Regions from separate parts of the Rhizobium sp. BT-226 genome, predicted to be linked through region 1. Evidence: predicted binding sites of a transcription regulator. Region 1 holds the regulator's gene; each other region holds the start of a gene.
What was found. Region 1 encodes LexA, which represses DNA repair genes until DNA is damaged. Its sites were predicted from a motif close to TGTTCNNNNTGTGTTCNG; they were not measured.
Positions count from the first base shown of each region.

Region 1 (5,751 bases):
TCGCGGGCGGTGGCGCTACATTCTTGCCGTTACCGGCACTGAGGCGCCACAGGTGAAGCGGCCGCCGGACCGCATCACCGCAATCGCCCGCGGCGCGGACGTGGCCTTCGAGATCGGCGATATCATCACTGGCAGAGCGCGGCTGACGCCGCCGGCAGGCCCAGCGCTTCCCGGGCTCAACGACTTCTCCTTCGGTGCCTATTTCGATGGCATCGGCGCCAACGGCTTCTTCTACGGTGCGCCGACGAAGGTCGATGTGCAGGCAGGTCCGCAGGCGGCCAGATCGACGACCGAAGCGCTGCTGGAATGGCTCTACCGGCTGCGCAGCGGTATCGGCGACCGCATAAGGTCGATCCTGCCCGGCGACACCGGCGCTTTTGCCGCTGCTCTGGTGACGGACGAGCGGCGCGCCATCTCGGATGCGACGACGGAAGCGCTGCGCCAGTCCGGTCTGGCGCATATCATCGCCATCTCCGGTCTCAACATGGCGCTGTCGGCCGGAATCTTCTTCGTCGGCTTGCGGATGCTGCTCAGCCTCTTTCCCGGTGTCGCCGAGGCCTATCCGACGAAGAAGATTGCCGCCGCCGGCGCGCTCATCACCGTCACCGCCTATTTCCTGATCTCCGGCTTTGCGGTCTCTGCCGAACGCGCTTTCATCATGATGGCCATTATGTTGATCGCCGTCTTCTTCGACCGGCCGTCGATCAGCCTACGCAATGTCGCTCTCTCCGCGCACGTCATCATTGTCATTTCGCCGTCCGAGGTCTTGGGTCCGAGCTTCCAGATGTCTTTTGCCGCCACATTGGCGCTGGTCTCTGGCTATCAGCTGTGGAAGGATCGGCGGGTCCGCGAAAACGCTTTCCTGAAGCTGCCGATCATCAGGCCCTTCGTTACCGTTGCGGGCTTCTTCGGCGGCGTCTTCCTGACCTCGTTGATCGGCGGTTTTTCCACCGCGCTGTTTTCGATCGAGCATTTTCATCGCCTGACCGCCTACGGCCTGCCGGCAAATCTCGCGACAATGCCGATCATCTCCTTCATCATTATGCCGGCCGGCTTGCTGGCAATGCTGCTCATGCCTTTCGGCTTGGATGTTTGGGCCTGGAAGATCGTCGGATTCGGCCTCGATCTGGTGATCGCGGTCGCAAAGACGGTGTCCGGCTGGAATGGCAATATCGACGTCGGCCGCTTGCCCGCCTGGTATTTCACCGTCGCCGTGGCAGGCTTTCTGCTGCTGACGCTGCTCCGCACCCGGTTGCGCCATATCGGCACATCGATTATCGCGGTCGCGACGCTCATCCTGCTGCTTCTGCCGGTTCCCCGGCCGCCGGATCTGGTGATTTCGGAGGATGGTAGTCTCGTCGCAATCGTCGAGGCGGCGGCAATGGCTTCCAACCGTGAAAGACCGCCGGATTTCATCTTCGACCAGTGGCAGAGAGCGCTGGTCCTGCAGAAGCATGATCCGCCGAAGATGCTGGACGGTCCTGCTATCCCGCCGGAGGGAGAAGATCGCCGCGTCGGGCTTTCCCGCGATCAGCAAAACGAAGCAAGGACCGCGATGCGGGCCGCCGCAGCGGGCGGTGACGCAAACCGCTTTTCCTGCGTCAAGAAGGCCTGGTGCACATCAAGGCTTGGCAATGGTCAGGTGGTAACCGTCATCGACAATGCCGCCTATCTAGGCTCGGCATGCGACGCCGCCGATATCGTCGTGACGTCGGTCCGCCTTCGCTTAAACAGCTGCCGCTCAGGCGCGACGCTCTTCACCGGTGAGACGCTTCGCAGGAGCGGTTCCATCGAGTTGCGCTTCACGGATGCCGGCCCGGAGGTCGCAACCGCATTCGATGCATTGTCGCGGCCATGGATGCGCCATCGCGCCTATGACTGGCGCAGCAACAGTTTTACCGAAACCGGCCTGGCCAATGTCAGTGATAGCGGCGAATGAGGCCGACGAGTTTGCCCTGTACCTTGACGCGGTCCGGCCCGAAGATCCGGGTCTCGTACGCCGGGTTGGCGGCTTCTAGCGCGATCGAGGCGCCCTTGCGCCGGAAGCGCTTCAGCGTCGCTTCCTCGTCATCGACGAGGGCAACGACGATATCACCGGGACTTGCAGTGCTGCCGTTGCGGATGATCACGGTGTCGCCGTCGAAGATGCCGGCGTCGATCATCGAATCGCCCTTGACCTCCAGCGCGTAATGTTCACCGGAGCCGAGCATGTCGGCCGGAACGACGATGTCGTGGGTGTTGTTCTGGATCGCCGAGATCGGAACACCGGCAGCGATTCGGCCCATGACCGGCACGGAGACCGAATTGCCGTTGTCGGCGACGGGCTTTGCAGGAGCAGGGGCGGCGACCGGCTGTGGCTTGCCGAGGCTGCCCTCGATGACGCTCGGCGAAAAGCCGCGCCGGGGCTGGATACTGGGGCTGTAGGCCTCCGGAAGCTTGATGACCTCGAGCGCGCGGGCGCGGTTCGGTAGGCGGCGAATGAAGCCTCTCTCCTCGAGCGCTGTAATCAAGCGATGAATCCCGGACTTCGAGGCGAGGTCCAGGGCATCCTTCATCTCGTCGAAAGATGGCGGAACGCCGGATTCCTTCATGCGCTCATGAATGAAGAGGAGAAGCTCCTGTTGTTTGCGCGTGAGCATCGACGTTGTGACCTCGTGATTGAAACAAATCCAGAACAGACACTATATGTTCCATATGTGTTCCGCAAGTAGCTAAATTTCCGTAAAACTTGGCGCCAACTCGTTGAGATTTTTATTTTCATTCGCCGGATTGGGACACAAGTCTTGTATTGAAGGTCGCGCTGCACATCTCTTGACCTTTCCAGGAGGGACATGATGAACGAGCATTCCGCCAAACCGCACCCGCTGGATCATGTCGTGCTGCCGGTCGTCAATATCGATCTGGCGCGCGAAAGGCTCGGCAAGCTCGGCTTCACCGTTGCCTCCGATGCGCGCCATCCCTTCGGAACGGAGAATGCCTGCGTCTTTTTTGCCGATAAGACCTATCTGGAGCCGCTCGGGGTTGCGAGCGTCGAGGAGAGCGAGGCATCGGCGCGGCAAGGCAATGTCTTCACTGCCCGCAACCAGGCCTTCCGCTTCCGCTGCGGCGAGGAGGGGCTTTCGGGACTGGCCTTCGGCAGCAAGGCTGGCGGCATCGATCATCAAAACTTCGTCGGCAACGGATCGAGCGCCGGCGAGATGCTGCAGTTCACCCGGCCGATGACGATGCCGGACGGTTCCGAGACGATCGCCGGCTTCAAGCTGGCTTTTGCCGGCGACCTGCGCGCGCCTGATCTCCTGCTTTTCACCGTCGAGCGCGTCAATCCGCTGCCGGCCGACCGCGCCGCGCTTGAAACACATGCCAATGGCGTCACCGGCATAGTCGAGATCGCGCTTTGCACGCCGGAGCCGGCCGCCTTCGCTGCCTTCGTCAGCCTTGCCGTGGCGCAATCGGCAGTCGAGAAAACCGGTTTCGGCGTCAATATCGCGGCATCGAATGCCAAAATCAGCCTGATGACGCCAGAAGGGCTGGAGGCCTATTTCGACATTGGTGGCTCATCCGCCGATCGCGGCCTACGCGGCCGGGCAATCCTCTTCACTGTCGCCGATCTTGCCGTGACAGAAGCGCATTTGGCTGCTAACGGGGTGACATACACGCGCAAGAACAACCGCATTCTGGTGAAGCCCGCGCCCGGGCAGGGCACGCTCTTCGCCTTCGAGGAAACACGATGAGCACTGATACGAATTCCGAAGTCAGGATCGGCGAAGGCCAAGGCCAGGTCACCTTTTCCAATACCGGCCGCCTGTCGCTGATTGCCGGTCCATGCCAGATGGAGAGCCGCGACCACGCCTTCATGGTTGCCGGCACGCTGAAAGAGCTTTGCGGAAAGCTCGGCATCGGCCTCGTCTACAAGAGCTCCTTCGACAAGGCGAACCGGACCTCGCTGTCGGCCGAACGTGGTATCGGCATCGAAAAGGGCATGGAGGTCTTTGCCGACCTCAAGAAGGAATTCGGGTTTCCTGTCCTGACCGACGTCCATACCGCCGAGCAATGCGCGGAGGTGGCAAAGATCGTCGACGTCCTGCAGATTCCGGCCTTCCTTTGCCGCCAGACCGACCTCCTCATCGCCGCCGCCAAGACCGGCCGCGTCGTCAATGTCAAGAAGGGTCAGTTCCTCGCTCCCTGGGATATGAAGAACGTCTTGAAGAAGCTCAATGCCAGCGGCAATCCGAACGTGCTGCTGTGCGAGCGCGGCGCCTCCTTCGGTTACAATACGCTGGTCTCCGACATGCGCTCGCTGCCGATCATGGCGGCGATGGGCGCCCCCGTTATCTTCGATGCGACCCATTCCGTGGCGCAGCCGGGCGGGCAGGGCGAATCCTCCGGCGGTCAGCGGGAATTCGTGGAAACGCTGGCGCGCGCAGCGGTGGCTGCCGGCATTGCCGGTGTCTTCGTCGAAACCCATCAGGACCCCGACAATGCACCTTCCGACGGACCGAACATGGTCTACCTTAAGGACATGCCGCGACTTCTCGAAAAGCTGCTTGCCTTCGATGCGGTCGCCAAGGCTTGACGTTCAACAGCCTGACATGATCGTGCTATAGGCCGGGAAGGCTGGTTCGAAGGCTGGAAATTGCAGCATTGTAATTTGCACGTCTTCGATTAAGACAGGTTTCGAACGACTGATCACCCACCGAGCAGGAAGAACCCATGACTGCAATCACCGATATCATCGCCCGCGAGATTCTCGATAGCCGTGGCAACCCCACCGTCGAAGTCGATGTCTATCTCGAAGATGGCAGCATGGGCCGCGCGGCCGTTCCCTCGGGTGCCTCGACGGGCGCACATGAGGCGGTCGAACTGCGTGACGGCGGCAAGCGCTATCTGGGCAAGGGCGTCGAAAAGGCGGTCGAAGCCGCCAACACCGAGATCTTCGACGCGATCGGCGGCATCGACGCCGAAAATCAGATCCAGATCGACAACATCATGATCGAGCTCGACGGCACGCCGAACAAGTCGCGCCTCGGCGCCAACGCCATCCTCGGCGTGTCGCTCGCCGTCGCCAAGGCTGCCGCCCAGGCCTCCGGCCTGCCGCTCTACCGCTATGTCGGCGGCGCTTCCGCGAGCCTGCTGCCGGTGCCGATGATGAACATCATCAACGGCGGTGCCCACGCCGACAACCCGATTGATTTCCAAGAATTCATGATCCTGCCGGTCGGCGCCGATACGATCGCCGAAGCCGTGCGCATGGGTTCGGAAGTCTTCCATACGCTCCGCAAGGAACTCGCCGCACAGGGCCACAACACCAATGTCGGCGATGAAGGCGGTTTCGCACCGGGCCTGAAGAGCGCTTCGGAAGCCCTCGACTTCATCATGAAGTCGGTCGAGAAAGCCGGCTACAAGCCGGGCGAGGATATCTACCTCGGCCTCGATTGCGCCTCGACGGAATTCTTCAAGGACGGCAAATACGTTCTCGAAGGGGAAGGCCGCACGCTCGAATCAGGCGCCATGGCCGAATATCTCGCCGAACTCGCTGCCAAGTACCCGATCATTTCGATCGAAGACGGCATGGCTGAAGACGATTGGGACGGCTGGAAGACGCTGACCGACCTGACCGGCAAGAAGACCCAGCTCGTCGGCGACGATCTCTTCGTCACCAACTCCGCCCGTCTTCGCGACGGCATCCGCATGGGCGTTGCCAACTCGATCCTCGTCAAGGTCAACCAGATCGGCTCGCTGACGGAAACCCTC
Region 1 covers NZ_JAOYTI010000001.1:281,194-286,944, forward strand. Annotated here, with positions in the region: gene OIU37_RS01620 (ComEC/Rec2 family competence protein) at 1-1,939, shown strand, start outside; gene lexA (transcriptional repressor LexA) at 1,920-2,639, opposite strand; gene OIU37_RS01630 (VOC family protein) at 2,835-3,731, shown strand; gene kdsA (3-deoxy-8-phosphooctulonate synthase) at 3,728-4,573, shown strand; gene eno (phosphopyruvate hydratase) at 4,711-5,751, shown strand, end outside.

Region 2 (5,751 bases), on a different contig from region 1:
AGGATATCAGGCGTTCCATCGCAAAAGACGAGGCGGGCGCCCGGTTGAACCCGGATAGGATCGAGAATGACCTCCGTTTTTCCTTTCTTCTTCGCCTCGGCTAAAATCGCATCCTTGTTTTTGTATCTCTCCTCAAGCTGCTCCGCCTGTGCATGCGCCCGCACCACACCGGCAACCGAATTCCGGTCAACAATCCCGAGGCCGCCGAGCCGGAGATGAGCGGCCTGTACGACCATCTCTTCTGGGCCGGAGGCGCCTTCGAGAAACGAGAAATTCGTTCTCGTGCCGATCTCGAAAAATGCGGGTTCGCTCTTCATGCGAAAACACCGTGCATGAACCAGCGAGGATGGAATTCCTGACCATAAAAGCCGCGGCGATAGATCCAGAAGCGATGCCCGGTCTCGTCCTCGATGCGGAAATAGTCACGCGCCTCGGCCTCATCCCCATCGATCCACCATTCCATGGCAATCCGTTCCGGCCCTTCGCTTCTTGCCACCTGATGCTGCATGCGCCGCCAGCGGAAGATCTGCGGCGGACCATCGGGCACTTCGGCAAGTATGGTCTCGACGGGCTCCGGCGTTGCAAAGAGCCGCAGCGGGCGCTCTTGGCGGAAAGGAAGCTGGATGTCCGGCGCGGCCTTCCGCCTGGGAAGGCTCTCCATCACAGGAACCGTAATGACGGCGCGTTCCGGCACATGGCTCTCGCGGAGCTGGAAGCTCTGCAGGCAATCCGCACCAAGCCGGGCGGAAACCCGGTCGACGAAGGCCGAAAGCGAGATCTCTCCCTGACGGTCGCCCTCGAAATCACCCTGCGCCTCGTTGAAGGGATCGTGCCGCAACACATTCAACCGCAGGATCTCGAAACCATAGCCGGCATCGAGATCGTCATAGACCGCCTGCAATCGCTCGGAAAAAAGTCCGGCAATGAACTTTGGTTCGCGAAGCGGCCGAGAAGCGCCGACGGAGATACGAAAGACCCTGCCGTCGACACGGAACAGCACCAGTTCGAACACCCGCCCGCCAGCCCCCCGCGCCTCCAGCGACGGCTGCAGCGATAAGGCGACCTGCCTGGTGACGGCAAGGATCTGCTCTTCCGTCCCGATGGGCTCGATCAGCCGGCTTTCGGCCGAGAGGCTGGCAACCGGACGCCGGGGCGAGACCGGCTCCTCTTCACGTCCCAGCGCCTGGTCGAGACGCAGAAGCAGCTCCGGGCCGAACCGGCGGGTCAGCGGCGCTCGCGGTGCATCGATAACGTCGCCGATATATTTCAGACCGAGCTTCTTCAGGGCATCGACGGTTTGTCCTTCCAGCCGCAAGGCTGCAACCGGCAAGGACGTCAGCACATGTTCCGTCTCTTCGTCCTCGATCACGCCGCCTTGCCCGAAGCGGGACGCGGCCCAGGAAAGGCCGGGCGACGATGAGATCGCGCCGCGGGCATCGAATCCCATATGAAAAAGCCGCGACAGCACATCCTTGAGAAGCGCCTTTTCACCGCCGAAAAGATGGGCGCAGCCGCTAATGTCGAGAAACAGGCCGTCCTTGCCGTCAAACGCCACCAGCGGCGTATAGCGGTCGCACCAGTCGGCAATTGCCTCCAGCAACCGGCGGTCGGCCGCCGGATCCTCTTCCGCGACCTCGAGCATCGGGTACATGGCGCGCGCTTCGGCAACGCCCAGCTCCTTCTTCAACCCCAGCCTCTCGGCCAACTCGTCCAGTGCCGTCAGCCGCATGGCATTGTTGAGCTTGCCGGAACAGACGATAGGCGGCGTCTCAGGACGCCCTTTCGAACGCCAGGAGAGCCCCCATCGCCTGCGGGCGATGCGGTCCGTTGGCAGATGCGGGAAGCTGAGCGCCAGAATGCGCTGATTGTTCGCCTGAAGGACGAACGAGGTTTGGTTCGGCGACAGGGAGAAATTCGCGTTCATGGGGATTCCACTCCAGAAGAAAGGAGAGCGGGGCCGGATTTCGGCTCTTCTCCAGCGTCAGACGGAAAATCGGATTGCCGATGCTGCCGGAAAGTTTCGATCCATCCGGCAACGACCGCAGAGCGGACGAGGCTGGTTCGACCTGCAGACGGAAGGCCGCACTGCTTGCCTCCTCCGCTCCGGCCTGACGGACAAGAAAGAGCGGACAGCGGGCAGCATGCGCCCTGAGACTGAGCCTGCGGCTTTCGGTCAGGCCGAAATGGGCGGGATTGCCCCGCACTTCGAAGATGACGGCCGAGAAGGCAGCGCTTTCCACCGCCACTTCCGCCAGCCAGAGCGCCTCGTCCAGCTTGCGCGGGGCGGCATGGAGAAACCGCTCCGGGCTCAGCCCGAAATCCCGAAGCCCGGGGGCATAGGGACGACCGGCCTCCAGCGTGCCGACGGCATCGCCAATCCAGAGCAACGGCAGAAGGCGGCCGGCATCCGCTTCCTGCTTTTGCAGTCGCGCTGCAACAGCCATCGCCAGCCCGCTTGCAGCACCGGCATCACGAGACAGAGCGGAACGGAATTCGGTGATCGCATCGAGCGGCAGGCCGCCTTCCAGCGCCCCGTCGAGAAACTCCACCCCAAACGGCAGGGGCGGCAGAGTGCGCTCCTGGCGGGTCTTACGTCCTTCCGCCAAGGCTTCCTGCTCCGCTGCCGCAAGCGCCGGCGCAGGCTTTCCCTCCAGTCTGGCGATGGTTTCGCGGAGCGCAAAAAGCCGCTCGCGCGCCAGGGCGTGCTGCGCCATGGCGTTCTCCGATCCGTCTTGTTCCTGTTATGTTCTTATAGATTCCAGAGAGCTAATGAAGAGTCAACGTCCATTTTCTATGAAAATATTCCTGCCTTTGATTCCGCACTCGAAAATCGGCGATAAAGGTTCTATATGGGCCCGCAAAGGAAGGAAGATTCATGGCCCGCGTAGACCAGAGCGATGATTGGCAAGACCGCCATGCACCGACGATCAGCACCTTCGAGTCGCTGGCCATGGAGGCCTACAGCCATCTGCCGGATGAATTCCGCCAACTGACGACCAACCTCACGATCGAGATCGAAGATTTCCCCGATGACGACGTTTTCGAGGACATGGCGCTGGAAACCCCTTTCGATCTGCTCGGTCTTTTCGAGGGCAGGGGCATTTCCGAACGTTTCACGGTGGAAACCGGCGAGATGCCGAACCGCATCCGTCTCTACCGCCGTCCCATCCTCGATTACTGGGCTGAGAACGACGAGACGCTCGGCGATATCATCACCCACGTCCTGATCCACGAGATCGGCCACCATTTCGGGCTGAGCGACGATGACATGGAGCGGATCGAGGCGAGCGCCGAGGAAGCTGCCGAGCGCTGAGCACCGCGCGTCCAAAAGGACGCGTTTACTGCTCGGAGAGTTTCATCTCGGGATTGTAATCCTTGCCTTCGACCTGCTTGACGACGGCCTGGCCGCACTGCATCGCGCCGGTTGCGGCATTGAAGGCATAGCTCGGCGAGCCCTCCAGCGCCCAGCCCTTGTTGAGGGCGGCAGTGACCTTATGGCAGAAGGAAGCATCGTCGGGACCGGTCAGGAAGCGGTAGAGTTTCATCACATCGTCTTTCGTGCTGCAGCCTGGCGGGCTGCGATCAGGCGGGCTTTATGGACCAGACTTTCCGCTTGGACAAGATGCAGCCGCTCGACCATCCGCCCGCCTGCATTGATGACGTTCAGCCCATCGGAAGCGGGATCGGCAAAGGCTGATATGATCGCCTCCGCTTCCGCAATCGCTGCCGGATCCGGGCCGAAATGGCGGTTGGCGGGCTCGATCTGCGCAGGATGGATCAGCATCTTGCCGGCAAAGCCCATGGCCCGGCCCTGCAGACATTCGGCATCGAAACCCTGTTCGTCCCTGAAATCGTTGAAGACGCTGTCGATCGCATCGAGCCCATAGGCGCTGACCGCAAGGACGACCTGCATCAGCCACGGCACGAGATAGCTCCGCCCCGGCTGCGGCAGCACGCCGGTTTCCTTGCGCAGGTCGTTCAGCCCGACGACGAGACAATCGAGCCGCGAGCCCGGCGTGCGCCCGGCCTCGGCGATCGCCGCCACATTGAGGATGCCGCGCGGTGTCTCGATCATCGCCCAGATGCGCAGATCTTCCGGTGCATCGGCCTCGGAGAGAAGGTCACTGAGCGCCATGACATCCTGCGGTTCGTCGACCTTCGGGAGCAGCACGGCATCGGGACCAAGCGCCGTCACCAGCTCCATGTCCGCCAGGCCGAAATCGGTGGACAGACTGTTGATGCGGATGATCCGCTCCTTGCCTTGGAGCGGCCGAGCCGAAAAGAAATTCCTCAGGTTTTCCCGCGCTTCCGCCTTCTTTTCCGGCGCCACGGAATCCTCGAGATCGAAGATCACCGCATCGCAATCGACCGCATGGGTTTTTTCGAGGGCGCGGGGATTGACGGCAGGCACGCTTAACACCGAACGGCGCAGGCGGACGGAGCGGGTCATGTGGTTTCGGCTCATGGCGAATTAGTGCCAAGCTTTGACGGCCGAAGCAAGCAGCCCACCCCAGAACCTCCCGCAGAACAACAAAAAGCCATGCTTGCCTTGCAGAGAGGAAAGAGAAGGACCACATTCCTTTCCGAAGAAAGGTCTCAAACCCATGCAGAACATTCGCTCCATCTTCCTCATGCTTGCCGGCGCCACCGTTTTCGTGGCCATGCTGATTTTCACCTTTTCGGTGACGCTCGCCGTCGGCGGCATCCTGACCGTGCTCATGGTCGGACGCGCGCTTTCGATGAAGATGAAGCCCGCTCCGGTCCGCGCCAAGGCAAACAACGGCCAACGCGAGATGCGCATCTGGAACGACGGCCGCGGCACGATCATCGATCTCTGATCATCTTTTCGCTGAAAATTTTGGTCGCTGAAAATTTTCGGCCGGCACTGTCGGATCACGCTTCCATGCCACGTCCTTGAAGCAGCCAGGCATTCAGCCGGCGTTCAAAAATGAATGGAGGACAAGCATGGATGCGACGACAGAGAGCAACCCGACCAAGATGCCACCGGTCAAGAACGGCCTGCTGCCCTATCTGACGGTCAGCGGCGCGGTGAAAGCTGCGGAATTCTACAAGAAGGCTTTCGGCGCCGAAGAAGCCTATCGCGTGCCGGTCGACGAGAACGGCCGGACGATGCATGTGCATCTCTACATCAACGGCAGCTCCCTCATGCTGTCGGATGCCTATCCCGAATTCGGCCCCTTCAAAGGCCATGAAGGCTTCGCCATCCAGCTTATTATCGACGATATCGATTTCTGGTGGGATCGCGCGGTTTCCGCCGGCGCCGAAGTCGTCATGCCGGTCGAACTGATGTTCTGGGGCGACCGCTATGGCCAGCTTCGTGATCCGTTCGGCGTCCTCTGGGGGTTGAACGCACCGTCCAAATAACCAAACACGCACAATGGCAGGCCGCGCGAAACGTCGCGCGCGGCCGCCACTTTAGAAAGATTCTCCTTCATTTCGGCGAAAAACTGGACTAGATGCAAATTCAGGAAGTAGATTTGCAGAAATGGAGCATGGGTCATGGATAAATTCGTGAAGCTCACGGGCGTTGCTGCGCCCTTGCCGGTCGTCAACATCGACACCGACATGATCATTCCGAAGGATTATCTGAAGACGATCAAGCGCACCGGCCTCGGCACCGGCCTCTTCGCAGAGGCCCGCTATAACGAAGACGGCTCCGAAAACCCGGATTTCGTGCTGAACAAGCCGGCCTATCGCGATGCCAAGATCCTGGTTGCCGGCGACAATTTC
Region 2 covers NZ_JAOYTI010000004.1:111,658-117,408, reverse strand. Annotated here, with positions in the region: gene OIU37_RS25105 (error-prone DNA polymerase) at 1-317, opposite strand, end outside; gene OIU37_RS25100 (DNA polymerase Y family protein) at 314-1,759, opposite strand; gene OIU37_RS25095 (ImuA family protein) at 1,770-2,714, opposite strand; gene OIU37_RS25090 (metallopeptidase family protein) at 2,876-3,313, shown strand; gene OIU37_RS25085 (DUF1737 domain-containing protein) at 3,339-3,545, opposite strand; gene OIU37_RS25080 (CoA ester lyase) at 3,545-4,465, opposite strand; gene OIU37_RS25075 (hypothetical protein) at 4,605-4,838, shown strand; gene OIU37_RS25070 (glyoxalase/bleomycin resistance/extradiol dioxygenase family protein) at 4,966-5,385, shown strand; gene leuD (3-isopropylmalate dehydratase small subunit) at 5,521-5,751, shown strand, end outside.
Region 2: a site for LexA is predicted at 2,734-2,751, ahead of OIU37_RS25095 (ImuA family protein). Genes of this name have one in related genera too.

Region 3 (5,751 bases), 1.2 Mb from region 1:
TGAAGCACATCGCCGTCAAGGAAGCCGTTTTCCCCTTCGCCCGTTTCCCCGGCGTCGACACGCTGCTCGGCCCGGAAATGCGCTCGACGGGTGAAGTCATCGGCCTCGATACCGATTTTGCGCTAGCCTTCGCCAAGTCGCAGCTCGGCGCCGGCGTCGAGCTGCCGCGGGATGGGACGGTCTTCGTCTCCGTCCGCGACGCGGACAAGCCGCGCGTGCTGCCGGCGATCCGCATCCTCGTCGAGCAGGGCTTCAAAGTGCTGGCGACCGGCGGCACCGCCCGCTTCCTCGCCGAAAACGGTATCACCGCCACCAAGATCAACAAGGTGCTGGAAGGCCGTCCGCACATCGAGGACGCGATCCGCAATCGCCAGGTCCAGCTCGTCATCAACACAACCGATGGCAACAAGGCGATCTCGGACTCCAAGTCGCTACGCCGTGCGACGCTGATGCAGAAGGTGCCCTATTACACGACGATGGCAGGCGCCGAGGCCGCCGCCCAGGCGATCAAAGCGCTGAAGGCCGGCAATCTGGAAGTGCGGCCGCTGCAGAGCTACTTCGCCTGAGATAGGGCAGCGCCATCGCTCGATCAGCGATGGCGCCAGAGGCTTCGGAATCAGTTTATGCAGCTGCCAGCATAAGGCGCTGAATTTTCAGCATATCTTCGCGAAATCGCGCCAGTTCTTCCGCTTTCAGCCGCTCGTCGGGAATACGCAACAGATAGGACGGATGCACTGTCACAAAGAGCGTTCGCTTCTCGTCGATCGCGATCGCTTTCCCCCTGACATCCTGCAGCCGCTGTTTCGTATCGGTCAGCGCCGCGAGCGCTGTCGCCCCCATGGCAACGATCAGCTTCGGCTTGATCAGTGCCATCTCCAGATTGAGCCACCAGCGGCAATGCTTCACCTCCCCCATATTGGGCTTCTGATGGATGCGACGCTTGCCGCGCGGCTCATATTTGAAATGCTTGACGGCATTGGTGACGTAAAGCGTTGAGCGGTCGATGCCCGCTTCAGCGATCACCTGGTCCAGCAGCCTGCCGGCGGGACCGACGAAGGGGCGCCCTGATATATCCTCCTGGTCGCCTGGCTGCTCGCCGACGAACATCACCTCTGCATCGCGCGGCCCCTCCCCGAATACGGTTTGCGTCGCCTTCGCATGAAGCGGACAGCGGGTGCAGCCGGCAGCTTCCGCGCCCAGTGCTTCCAGCGTGCCCGCCGGCGCTTCAGGTTCAACTGGAATGCTGCGCGCGGCTTCCTGCAGGCGATCGTGAAAGGGCAACGACTGGGTCGCCTCCCCTGCAGCCATGGCCCGCACCTTGCTCTCCGCCGATGCGATCAGCCCAGGGATGAGATCGGCTTCCGGCAGGTTCTTCCAGTATTTTTTCGGCATCTCCGCCTGCATCGCCTTCAGCTTCAACCGCGCCGGATTGAAAATGCTGGCGTAGTAGGTGCGCCAGAGGTCATCGGTAGCATCGGTGAGATTGGGTTTTTCGCACGGCGCGTCGCTCATCGTCAGCCGCTCTCCGTCCCAGGCGGCCGATCCCTTGGGCGTGGCGATCAGCCAGTCCATGTCGGTGAAGCGCCGTTGGAAGAAGGGCGCTGTTCGCCTGACGATATGGTGATCCGGCTCGAACCAGGCGAGGAATTTTCGACGGCCTGCCGACACCGCACCAACCTCCTTGAAGCGGACGAAGGCCGTCATCTTGTGCGCGTCGCGCCGAACGTTTTTCGCCATCAGCCTGGCACAGGCGACGTCCTCGTCGGAGGCCACTTCAAGCAGTTGCCGGTCCAGTTGCAGCCGCCAGAGCAGACGGTAAAGCAGGGAAAAACGCGCCGGGTCGGAATGACAGAGAACTGTCTCTGCGAGTTCGATGAAGGCGGGCGGCACCGTCATCGGCTTGCGTGCCATGACGGGCGCCGGCGGCATGGCGTCGCGCTGAAACGCAAGGTCCGCCTCCTCGCTTTTTTCGCGCCAATCTATCTCTTCCGGCAGGATGCCCGCGGCCGCGAAAGCGCGCGCGGCGTCGCGCCATTCGGCAAGCTCCCCGCGTCCTGCAAGCACGACCCGACGCATCACAGCAACGACAACTGTTCGGGTTGCGGTTCGAACATGGCGCGAAGGTCGGGGCGCTCGATCAATCGGCGCGGCGACCAGCCTTCCGCCGAGATGAAGGACTGAACCTTCTTGATCGAAACGCCGAGCCGCTGGAGATCGTCGAGCCGCAACCGGCGAAAACGCCGTGCCGAAACGATCGCTTTGACTGTCTTGGTGCCGAGACCGGGCACACGCAGCAACCGCTCGCGCTCGGCCCTGTTGATATCGACGGGAAATTCGGCCCGGTTGGCGAGCGCCCAGGCAAGTTTGGGATCGAGGCTGAGATCGAGCATGCCTCCCGCCTGGTTCGCGGTGATCTCGTCTATGCCGAAACCGTAAAATCGATAGAGCCAATCGGCCTGATAGAGCCGGTGTTCCCGCATCAGCGGCGGTTTGATCAGCGGCAGATTTTTCGACGAGTCCGGAATCGGGCTGAAGGCGGAATAATAGACGCGCTTCAGCCCGTAGCTGCTGTAAAGCCGGCCGCTGGTCGCAAGGATCGTCGCATCGTTCGCGCCATCGGCGCCGACGATCATCTGCGTGCTCTGGCCGGCCGGCACGAAACGCTGACGCTTCTTCGTCCGCAGCGTCGGTTCGCCGGCGGCCTCGATCTTCAGCCTCAGATCCCCCATCGAACGCCGAATATTGGCAGGCTTCTTTTCCGGCGCGAAGCGGGTGATGCCGTTATCCGTCGGCAACTCGATATTGAGCGACAGCCTGTCTGCATGAAGCCCCGCCTCCTCGATCAGACGCGGCGACGCCTCGGGGATCGATTTCAGATGGATATATCCGCGGAAATTGTGGGTCACACGCAGTTCGCGGACGATGCGGACCATCTCTTCCATCGTGTAATCTGACGAACGAATAATGCCGGAGGAAAGGAACAGGCCTTCGATATAGTTGCGGCGATAGAATTCCAGCGTCAGCCAGATGACCTCCTCGGGCGTAAAGCGCGCCCGTTCGACATTGCTCGACGAGCGATTGACGCAATAGGCGCAGTCGTAGATGCAGAAATTGGTCAGCAGTATCTTCAGAAGCGAAATGCACCGCCCGTCCGGGGCATAGGCATGACAGATGCCGGATCCCTCGGTCGAACCGAGCCCGCCGCTTGCCCGGGAATCACGTTTCACCGTGCCGCTGGAAGCGCAGGAAGCGTCATATTTCGCGGCATCGGAAAGGATGGCCAGGCGTTCTGTAAGCGACTTCTTCATTAGTATGTTCACTATATGTTCCCATGCAGAGAGTCAATCAGGACCATGCGATTTCTGCCCATTTTCAAGCCACATCACCTGATGTTGGGGCGCGCCGCGTTTCTTTCATGCGAATTTTCTGGAAATCGGCCTTGGCGATCTGCTATAAGCGTCCGACTAAGATTGTGGCACGGTTCCGAAGCTCCCCTTCGGGACCTGTTTTCTTTTGTGTTCGCCGCTGGTTGTGCGGATACGAGGATTGAAGGACAGAAAAATGGTTGAAAAGGTACCGATGACACCGGGCGGTTTCGTCAAGCTGCAGGAAGAACTGCGCTGGCGTCAGCAGGAGGAGCGCCCTCGAATCATCGAGGCGATCGCCGAAGCCCGTGCCCATGGCGACCTTTCCGAAAACGCCGAATACCACGCCGCCAAGGAAGCCCAGAGTCACAATGAAGGCCGCATCAGCGAGCTGGAAGACCTGACGGCGCGCGCCGAGGTCATCGACCTCACCAAGATGTCGGGCGACAAGATCAAGTTCGGCGCCAAGGTGAAACTCATCGACGAGGACACCGATGAAGAAAAGACCTACCAGATCGTCGGCGACCAGGAAGCCGACGTCAAGGCCGGCCGCATCTCCATCTCCTCGCCGATCGCCCGTGCTCTGATCGGCAAGGAAGTCGGCGATTCCATCGAGGTCAATGCGCCGGGCGGCTCCAAGGCCTACGAAATCCTCCAGGTTTCCTGGGGCTGATCGCCCGCGAGCCGCGAGACCCCTCCCTTGCCCGATATCCGTGACGTCGAGATCATTGCGCCCAATTTCAAGCGCCGGCTCTCCGGCGTCACGTCGACTATCGTCCAGCTCATCCCATGCCAGATCCGGCTCGGCATCAAGATCGCGACACTCGGCCCCGGCCTGCCGGAGGACCTGCCGAAACTTAAGGGACGGCAACTCCTCGGCCTCTGGCGCCCGCCGGCGCGCCGGCGCCAGCGTGTCTGGCACGCTCGCCGCAACAACGAGATGGCCGTCGGCATCCTGCTGCGCCATCTGTTGCGGATGCCGCTGAAGCTTCTCTTCACCTCGGCCGCGCAACGCAGGCACACCGCCTATACGAAATGGCTGATCCGCCGCATGGACGCTATCATCGCGACCAGCGATCGATCAGGCTCGTTCCTCGAGGTGCCGCACACGGTGATCCAGCACGGCGTCGATCTTGCCTTGTTCCATCCGCCGGAAACGGCGGAGGACGGCATCGCCGCCACCGGCCTGCCGGGCCGCCATCTCGTCGGCTGCTTCGGCCGTGTGCGCCATCAGAAGGGCACCGATCTTTTCGTCAGGACGATGATCGAACTGCTGCCACAGCATCCCGACTGGACGGCGATCGTCTCCGGCCGGGTGACGGCCGAACACATGGCATTTGGCGACAAACTCAAGGCGGATGTCGCGGCCGCCCGGCTCAGCGACCGTATCCTCTTCCTCGGCGAAGTGCCGGACATCAAGGTCTGGTATCGCCGCCTGACGCTTTACGTCGCCCCTTCCCGCAACGAGGGTTTCGGCCTGACGCCGCTCGAAGCCATGGCCTCGCGCACCGCGGTGGTGGCATCGGACGCCGGCGCCTATGCCGAGCTCATCGTCACGGGCGAGACGGGCTCGGTCGTCGCCGCCGGCGATGGCGAGGCGCTGACGCGGGCAATCGCGCCCTATATCGCCGATCCCGCTTTGGCGCTCGCCCATGGCGAGAATGCGCTACGGCATGTCAGGATGAATTTTGCGCTGGAGAAGGAAGCAAGCGCGATCGGCGCCGTTTATAACAGCCTTCTCGGCGACAATCGCGGCTGACGCAGAAAGAGAAACGGCCCGTTGGATAACGGGCCGCTGCAGGGATTCTAACGATAAGGAATAGCGGCTGACTATTCGGCCGGCTGCAGCCCGGCAGCCGAAATATCCTCTCCGGTCTGGCCGCCCAGTGCCGCGGCGAGCTGCGCCGTATCCAGTTCGTTTTCCCAACGTGCGACGACGATCGTCGCCACCGCATTGCCGACGAGGTTGGTCAGCGCCCGGCATTCCGACATGAAGCGGTCGATGCCGAGGATAAGCGCCATGCCGGCGACCGGCACGGAGGGCACGACGGAGAGCGTTGCGGCAAGCGTGATGAAGCCGGCGCCGGTGATGCCTGCAGCACCCTTGGAGCTCAGCATCGCCACCAGCAGCAGCAGGATCTGATCACCCCAGGAAAGTTGAATGCCGGTTGCCTGGGCAATGAAGAGCGCTGCGAGCGTCATGTAGATGTTGGTGCCGTCGAGGTTGAAGGAATAGCCTGTCGGGATGACGAGGCCGACGACCGAGCGCTTGCAGCCGGCCTTTTCCATCTTGTTCATCAGCCCCGGAAGGGCGGCCTCCGAAGACGAGGTGCCGAGGACCAGCAGCAGTTCTTCCTTGATGTAGCGCAGCAGCGCCACGATCGAG
Region 3 covers NZ_JAOYTI010000001.1:1,521,592-1,527,342, forward strand. Annotated here, with positions in the region: gene carB (carbamoyl-phosphate synthase large subunit) at 1-566, shown strand, start outside; gene OIU37_RS07775 (UdgX family uracil-DNA binding protein) at 622-2,076, opposite strand; gene OIU37_RS07780 (putative DNA modification/repair radical SAM protein) at 2,076-3,308, opposite strand; gene greA (transcription elongation factor GreA) at 3,562-4,038, shown strand; gene OIU37_RS07790 (glycosyltransferase family 4 protein) at 4,066-5,124, shown strand; gene OIU37_RS07795 (dicarboxylate/amino acid:cation symporter) at 5,196-5,751, opposite strand, start outside.
Region 3: a site for LexA is predicted at 3,314-3,331, ahead of OIU37_RS07780 (putative DNA modification/repair radical SAM protein). Genes of this name have one in related genera too.

Region 4 (5,751 bases), on a different contig from region 1:
ACCCGCTCGGTCGCCAATCTCTGCCAGAATCTCGGCATTGCCTCCGTCGCCGAAGGCGTCGAAAGCGAAGAGATCGCCGAGGGATTGAAGGCGATGGGCGTTCGTCTGGCGCAGGGCTATCATTTCTCGCGGCCGCTGCCGCTGGAACTTGCCATCGATTACGCCGCCCGGTGCGAGGCCTCAGCCTCCGCCCGTAATTCGCTGTCTGCCTGAACCCAATCTCCGACCGGTCTTAAATCGACTGGAGCGAAGCTACGTCGTCGTCTATTCATGGTCTCAACAGATGAGGTGAACCATGCAAGACGGCGAAGTCATCATTGAGCGGCTGGGGACTGTTGCTATCATCCGCCTCAACCGGCCGCGGGCGCTGAACAGCCTGACGCTGCCGATGATCCGGGCGATCACTGCGGCCCTTCACACTTTTGCCGGTGATCCCGAGGTGACAAGCGTCGTGATGACGGGGGAGGGCGAACGCGGCTTCTGCGCCGGCGGCGATATCCGCGCCCTGCATGAGAGCGCCCGCGCCGGCGATGGACTGGCGGCAAGCTTCTGGCGCGAGGAATTCCGCCTCAACCATATGATCGCCGCCTACCCCAAACCCTATGTCGCGCTGATGGACGGCATCACCATGGGCGGCGGCGTCGGCCTGTCGTCGCACGGCCGCCACCGCGTCGTCTCCGAGCGCACCCGGCTGGCCATGCCCGAAACCGGCATCGGCTATGTCCCGGATGTCGGCGCCACCTGGCTGCTGCCACGCGCACCCGGTGAAGCCGGAACATGGCTCGGCCTGACAGGGCTTGATATTGGCGCGGCCGATGCAATCCACGCTGGGCTTGCCGACCTTCAGATCGCGTCGTCGAGGCTCGGCGAAGCGATCGATGCTCTCTCCGGCCTGCCGCGCGGAAGTTCATCCGGCGATGTCGATGCCGTCTTGCAGGAGCTTTCGGAACCTCAGGGAGAAAGCCGACTCAGGCAGAACGCGGCGACGATCGATCGCGCCTTTCGTTTCGACAGCGTCGAGGAGATCCTGGCAGCACTTGCCGGGGAGGAGGGCGATTTCGCCGCTGAGACGCGCCGGGTGCTGCTGACGCGTTCGCCGACCAGCCTGAAGCTCGCTTTGCGACTGTTCAGGGCCGGACGCCATAGCGCCTCGCTTGCCGAATGCCTCGGCCGGGAACTCGGCGCCTGCCTGCAGATGCTTGATAATCCCGATTTCTTCGAGGGTATTCGCGCCGCCGTCATCGACAAGGACCGCAATCCGAAATGGTCGCCTGCATCAGTCGAGGCTGTGGAGTCAGCAAGGATCGAGCATTTCCTGAAACCGGCCGAACCGCCGCTTTCGCTCTGAAGTCTATCCAGTTATCGCCACATGCCGCGCATGCGGGCGCCGACATCGATGCGCACCTGCCGCGCCTGCTGCTGGGCGGCGCTGCCAGATTTCACCTGCGGCCAGCTGCAGGCTTCGAAGAACTGCAGCAGCGTTGCCGGAATGAAGCGGCTGCGTGAGGCATAGACGTGCCGGTCGCCCTGCGAGTTCTGCCCATAGGTGAAGAAGCGTTGCGGAACGACGAGGTCGAGACCATCCCGAGCGCGCGTCATGGCGACATAGAGCAGCCGGCGTTCCTCTTCGATTTCGGCGGTGGTGCCGACGGCGAGGTCGCTCGGTATGCATCCGTCGACGACATTCAGCATGAAGACCCTCGTCCATTCCTGGCCCTTGGCGGAATGGATGGTGGACAGGATGAGATAGTCTTCGTCGAGAAGCGGTACGCCCGCCTGGTCGCTGGTCGCATCCGGCGGATCGAGGGTGAGCTCGGTAAGAAAGCGCTCGCGTGAGGCATAACCGCTAGCGATCTGCTCGAGCTGCAACAAGTCGGCCTGTCGCGTCGCGGCATCCTCGTGCAGCCGTTCCAGATGCGGTGCGTACCATTCCCGTGCCAGGCCGATCTCTGCCGGCCAGCCGGCCTTGCCGGTCTTCAGCTCCTGCAGCATCGAAACGAACGTTGTCCAGTCCTCGCCGGAGCGCGGTGGCGCCGGCATGGCGCCAAGAGCAGTAATCGGGCTGGCATCCTCGGCCATCAGGTCGAGCGCCTTTTGCGCCGTCGACGGCCCGACGCCCGGCAGGATCTGCATCAGCCGGAAGCCCGCCACCCGGTCGCGGGGGTTTTGCGCGAAGCGAAGGGCGGCCAGCATGTCCTTCACATGCGCGCTGTCGAGAAACTTCAGCCCGCCGAATTTGACGAAGGGGATGTTGCGCCGGGTCAGCTCGACTTCCAGCGGCCCGCTGTGATGCGAGGCGCGGAAGAGCACGGCCTGCTGCTTGAGCGTGAGGCCTTCCTCGCGATTGTCGAGAACCATGTCGGTGATGTAGCGCGCCTGCTCGGCCTCGTCGCGCACCGTGACGAGGCGCGGCCGCTCGGACGATTGCCGCTTGGTCCAGAGGTTCTTGGTGAAGCGCTCCGAGGCAAGATCGATGACGGCGTTGGCGGCAGCGAGGATCGGCTGCGTCGAGCGGTAGTTACGGTCGAGCGTGACGATATTGGCGGCCGGGCTGAAGGCGGCGGGAAAATCGAGGATGTTGCGCACCGTCGCAGCGCGGAAGGAATAGATCGACTGCGCATCGTCGCCGACGACGGTCAGCCCCTGGCCTTGGGGCTTCAGCGCTAGCAGGATCGAGGCCTGCAGCCGGTTGGTGTCTTGATATTCGTCGACCAGCACATGGTCGAAACGGCTGCCGATATCCTCGGCAATCATCGCTTCGCCGACCATCTGCGCCCAGTAGAGCAGTAGATCGTCGTAATCGAGCACGTTCTGGCTCTGCTTGGCCTCGACATAGCTGGCGAATAGTTCGCGCAGCTGTTTCTCCCACGTCGCGCACCAGGGAAAGACGTCGCGCAGCACGAGGTCGAGCGCGGTTTCCGAATTCACCGCCCTGGAATAGATGGCAAGGCAGGTGCCCTTTGTGGGAAAACGGCTTTCCGTCTTCGAGAAGCCGAGGTCGTGCCGGATCAGGTTCATCAGATCGGCGCTGTCTTCGCGGTCGTGGATGGTGAAATCCGGATCGAGGCCGATCTGCTCCGCATAATCCCGCAGCAGCCGCGCGCCGATGCCGTGGAAGGTGCCGGACCAGGACAGCGCGTCCGCCATCACGCCGGCATTCGAACCAAGCACATCGCGGCAGATGCGCTCGACGCGTCGCGCCATCTCGGCGGCGGCCCGACGCGAGAAGGTCATCAAAAGGATGCGGCGGGGGTCGGCGCCTTTGACGATGAGATGGGCGACGCGATGCGCCAAGGTATTCGTCTTGCCGGAGCCGGCGCCGGCAATGACCAGCAGCGGCCCGGCAATATGGCTGCCGTCGATGAGCGTGCCGTGCTCGACGGCCATGCGCTGCTGCGGATTGAGCTTTTCGAGATACATCCAGCCGTCCGGTCGGGCTCCCGCAGAATCACTGGGGAAAGATTAGATGTTCCTTGAATGTTCGCGATTGCCGCCGCTGTCAAGCGATCTGGCGCGCTGGCAACATCTCAGTCGGGGAAATCCGGACCGATCTCGCGCCGCACCAGCTTCAGGCTGCGGTCGGGCTGAAGGATATAGGTTTCCTCCACGCGCTGTCCCGTCCCGTTGTAGAACTGGTGATAGACGGCGCTGCCGACTGGCGACTTGCTGAGCTTCGTTCGCGGCTGGCCGCCATAGGTAATGCTGCCGGGAATGGGTTCCAGCGCCGGGCTATCGGCCGAGGAACAGCCGGCAAGCAAAGCCCCGGCAAACAAGGCGGACAGAAGCGCTTTCATCGTCATCATCCCTCTTTCGACTGCAGCCAGATATGGAAGCGGCGGCGCCTTTCGCCAAGGGTAGCCATGCCACCGCGCAGGTATCGCTGTCGAGCAAGCTCTTCTTTTCCGGGGGACGCAACGAAATGCGTCACTGCGGCGTTAACAGACATCAACCAACATCAGGAAACGTTCACGGTGCTCGGCTTTCCAGCATTCACGGGGCATGGCGAGCCCGGCCGGCAGGGCCACAGCGATGCCGCGACGCGCGCCTCGGTAGAGAGCGCCCTTCATGCGGCCGCCGATATCGAAGCCGGCGAAATCACCGTCAGCATATCGGGCTCCTATGTCACCCTCGAAGGCTTCGTGCGCCGGCGGGGTGATGTCGAGCGGGCGGTCGAGATCACCGAGAGCATCGTCGGCCGAGGCTATGTGCACAGTCGCCTGCTGCGACGCTAGCCGGCCAGCGCCGTCATGTCGCATGAAGGGAACCAAAACGCCCTCCCGCGGGTTGAAAGGCGGACCTAAACGCTGGAGAACCTCATGCAGTCGCTTCTTCGCATCTCTGCAATGACCGTGATAACAGGCGGTGTCTTTGCCGGCTCCGCCCATGCCTCGCTGGAAACCGGCACGAATTATTCCGCTTTGCCGAAGGACCAGATCGCCCTCAACGAATATACGGGGGCCCTCGCCTGCCAGCCGGTAGAGCCTCACTATCTTCCCTCCTTCATCCGCGCGGCAGATGGCACGATCATCGGTGTCGGTTATGTCGAGATCGAGAATGAGAGCGGCGCTGATTGCTGAAAAAGGCGGTCCTGCTCGGACGAGGCTCGCCTGCGTTCCCGCAGAGGTGACGAGCCTCTAACCATCATCATGATGGCTGGTAGTCTTCTATTGAGCACCTGTACCAGGCGCAACGCCCTTTGCGCCAAAACCCGGCACGCACTTGTTGCAGGGTCAAACCAAAATTAAAGCATTGTCCCGTTCCGGCACGCTTGCGCGCCCAGAAGGCGAAAATCGCCCGAAATTCCTTGCGGAAGTGCTAATGCAGCTTCAGCTTCGCCTCTTCGGCGGCCGCCAGGAACTCGGCTCTTGCTTCTTCCACGCTCTTGCGCCCATCGAGCGCCGCCCGGCAGGCGCTGCGGGCCTTGATATAACGAAGCCCGCGCACACTCGGCCAGAGATCCGCCAGGCACTTCAGCGCATCGAACGGACCATTGACCGTTCGCGCATCGGCACCTTCGAAACCGACATTGACCGGACTGTTCCATCTTTCAGTTGCCATCGATGCTCCTCCACGATTTGTCGACAGAAACGAAGTGCAGCATCTCCCAGTTCCTCCGGGGAGATTTTGCGATAGTTAATATTCTAGCGTGATTTTCACCGTCAGCAATGGGCGGATCGTCGCTGATGCCGCTGCGAGCGGCCTCGCGTCGACCGATGAGGGGATATGATGGACGGCTTTGATGAGAAGCAGCAGATGATGACGTGTTTCGGAAGAGGTAGGGACCGATGGCGATGCCCTGTTGCGGATCGCTTGTGAGCACGGGCGGAAGGCACCATCGCCATAAGATTGGGTGAGGGCGAATAGCCTTCTTGTCAATGCATCCGACGGGACCCATAAGTTGTTTTGATAACAGGGTCGAGGGCCGGGGAATGACCGCGCGCATATTGGTGGTTGACGATATATTGGCGAATGTGAAGCTGTTAGAAGCGCGCCTTCTCGCAGAATATTTCCAAGTACTGACTGCCGCCGATGGTAATGAGGCACTAGCGATCTGCGAGCGAACCCAAGTCGATCTCATTCTGCTCGATGTCATGATGCCCGGCCTCGATGGCTTCGAGGTGTGCGAGCGGTTAAAGGCCAAAGGAAAGACGGCGCATATCCCGGTCATCTTCATAACCGCTCTCGATCAGCCCGCCGACCGCGTCCGCGGCCTGAAAGCCGGCGCGGACGACTTTCTGACGAAACCGGTCA
Region 4 covers NZ_JAOYTI010000002.1:1,212,371-1,218,121, reverse strand. Annotated here, with positions in the region: gene OIU37_RS16245 (bifunctional diguanylate cyclase/phosphodiesterase) at 1-213, shown strand, start outside; gene OIU37_RS16240 (enoyl-CoA hydratase/isomerase family protein) at 296-1,348, shown strand; gene OIU37_RS16235 (ATP-dependent helicase) at 1,360-3,420, opposite strand; gene OIU37_RS16230 (hypothetical protein) at 3,528-3,794, opposite strand; gene OIU37_RS16225 (BON domain-containing protein) at 3,972-4,232, shown strand; gene OIU37_RS16220 (hypothetical protein) at 4,317-4,577, shown strand; gene OIU37_RS16215 (DUF982 domain-containing protein) at 4,816-5,058, opposite strand; partial or broken gene OIU37_RS16210 (response regulator) at 5,430-5,751, shown strand, end outside.
Region 4: a site for LexA is predicted at 3,468-3,485, ahead of OIU37_RS16235 (ATP-dependent helicase). Genes of this name have one in related genera too.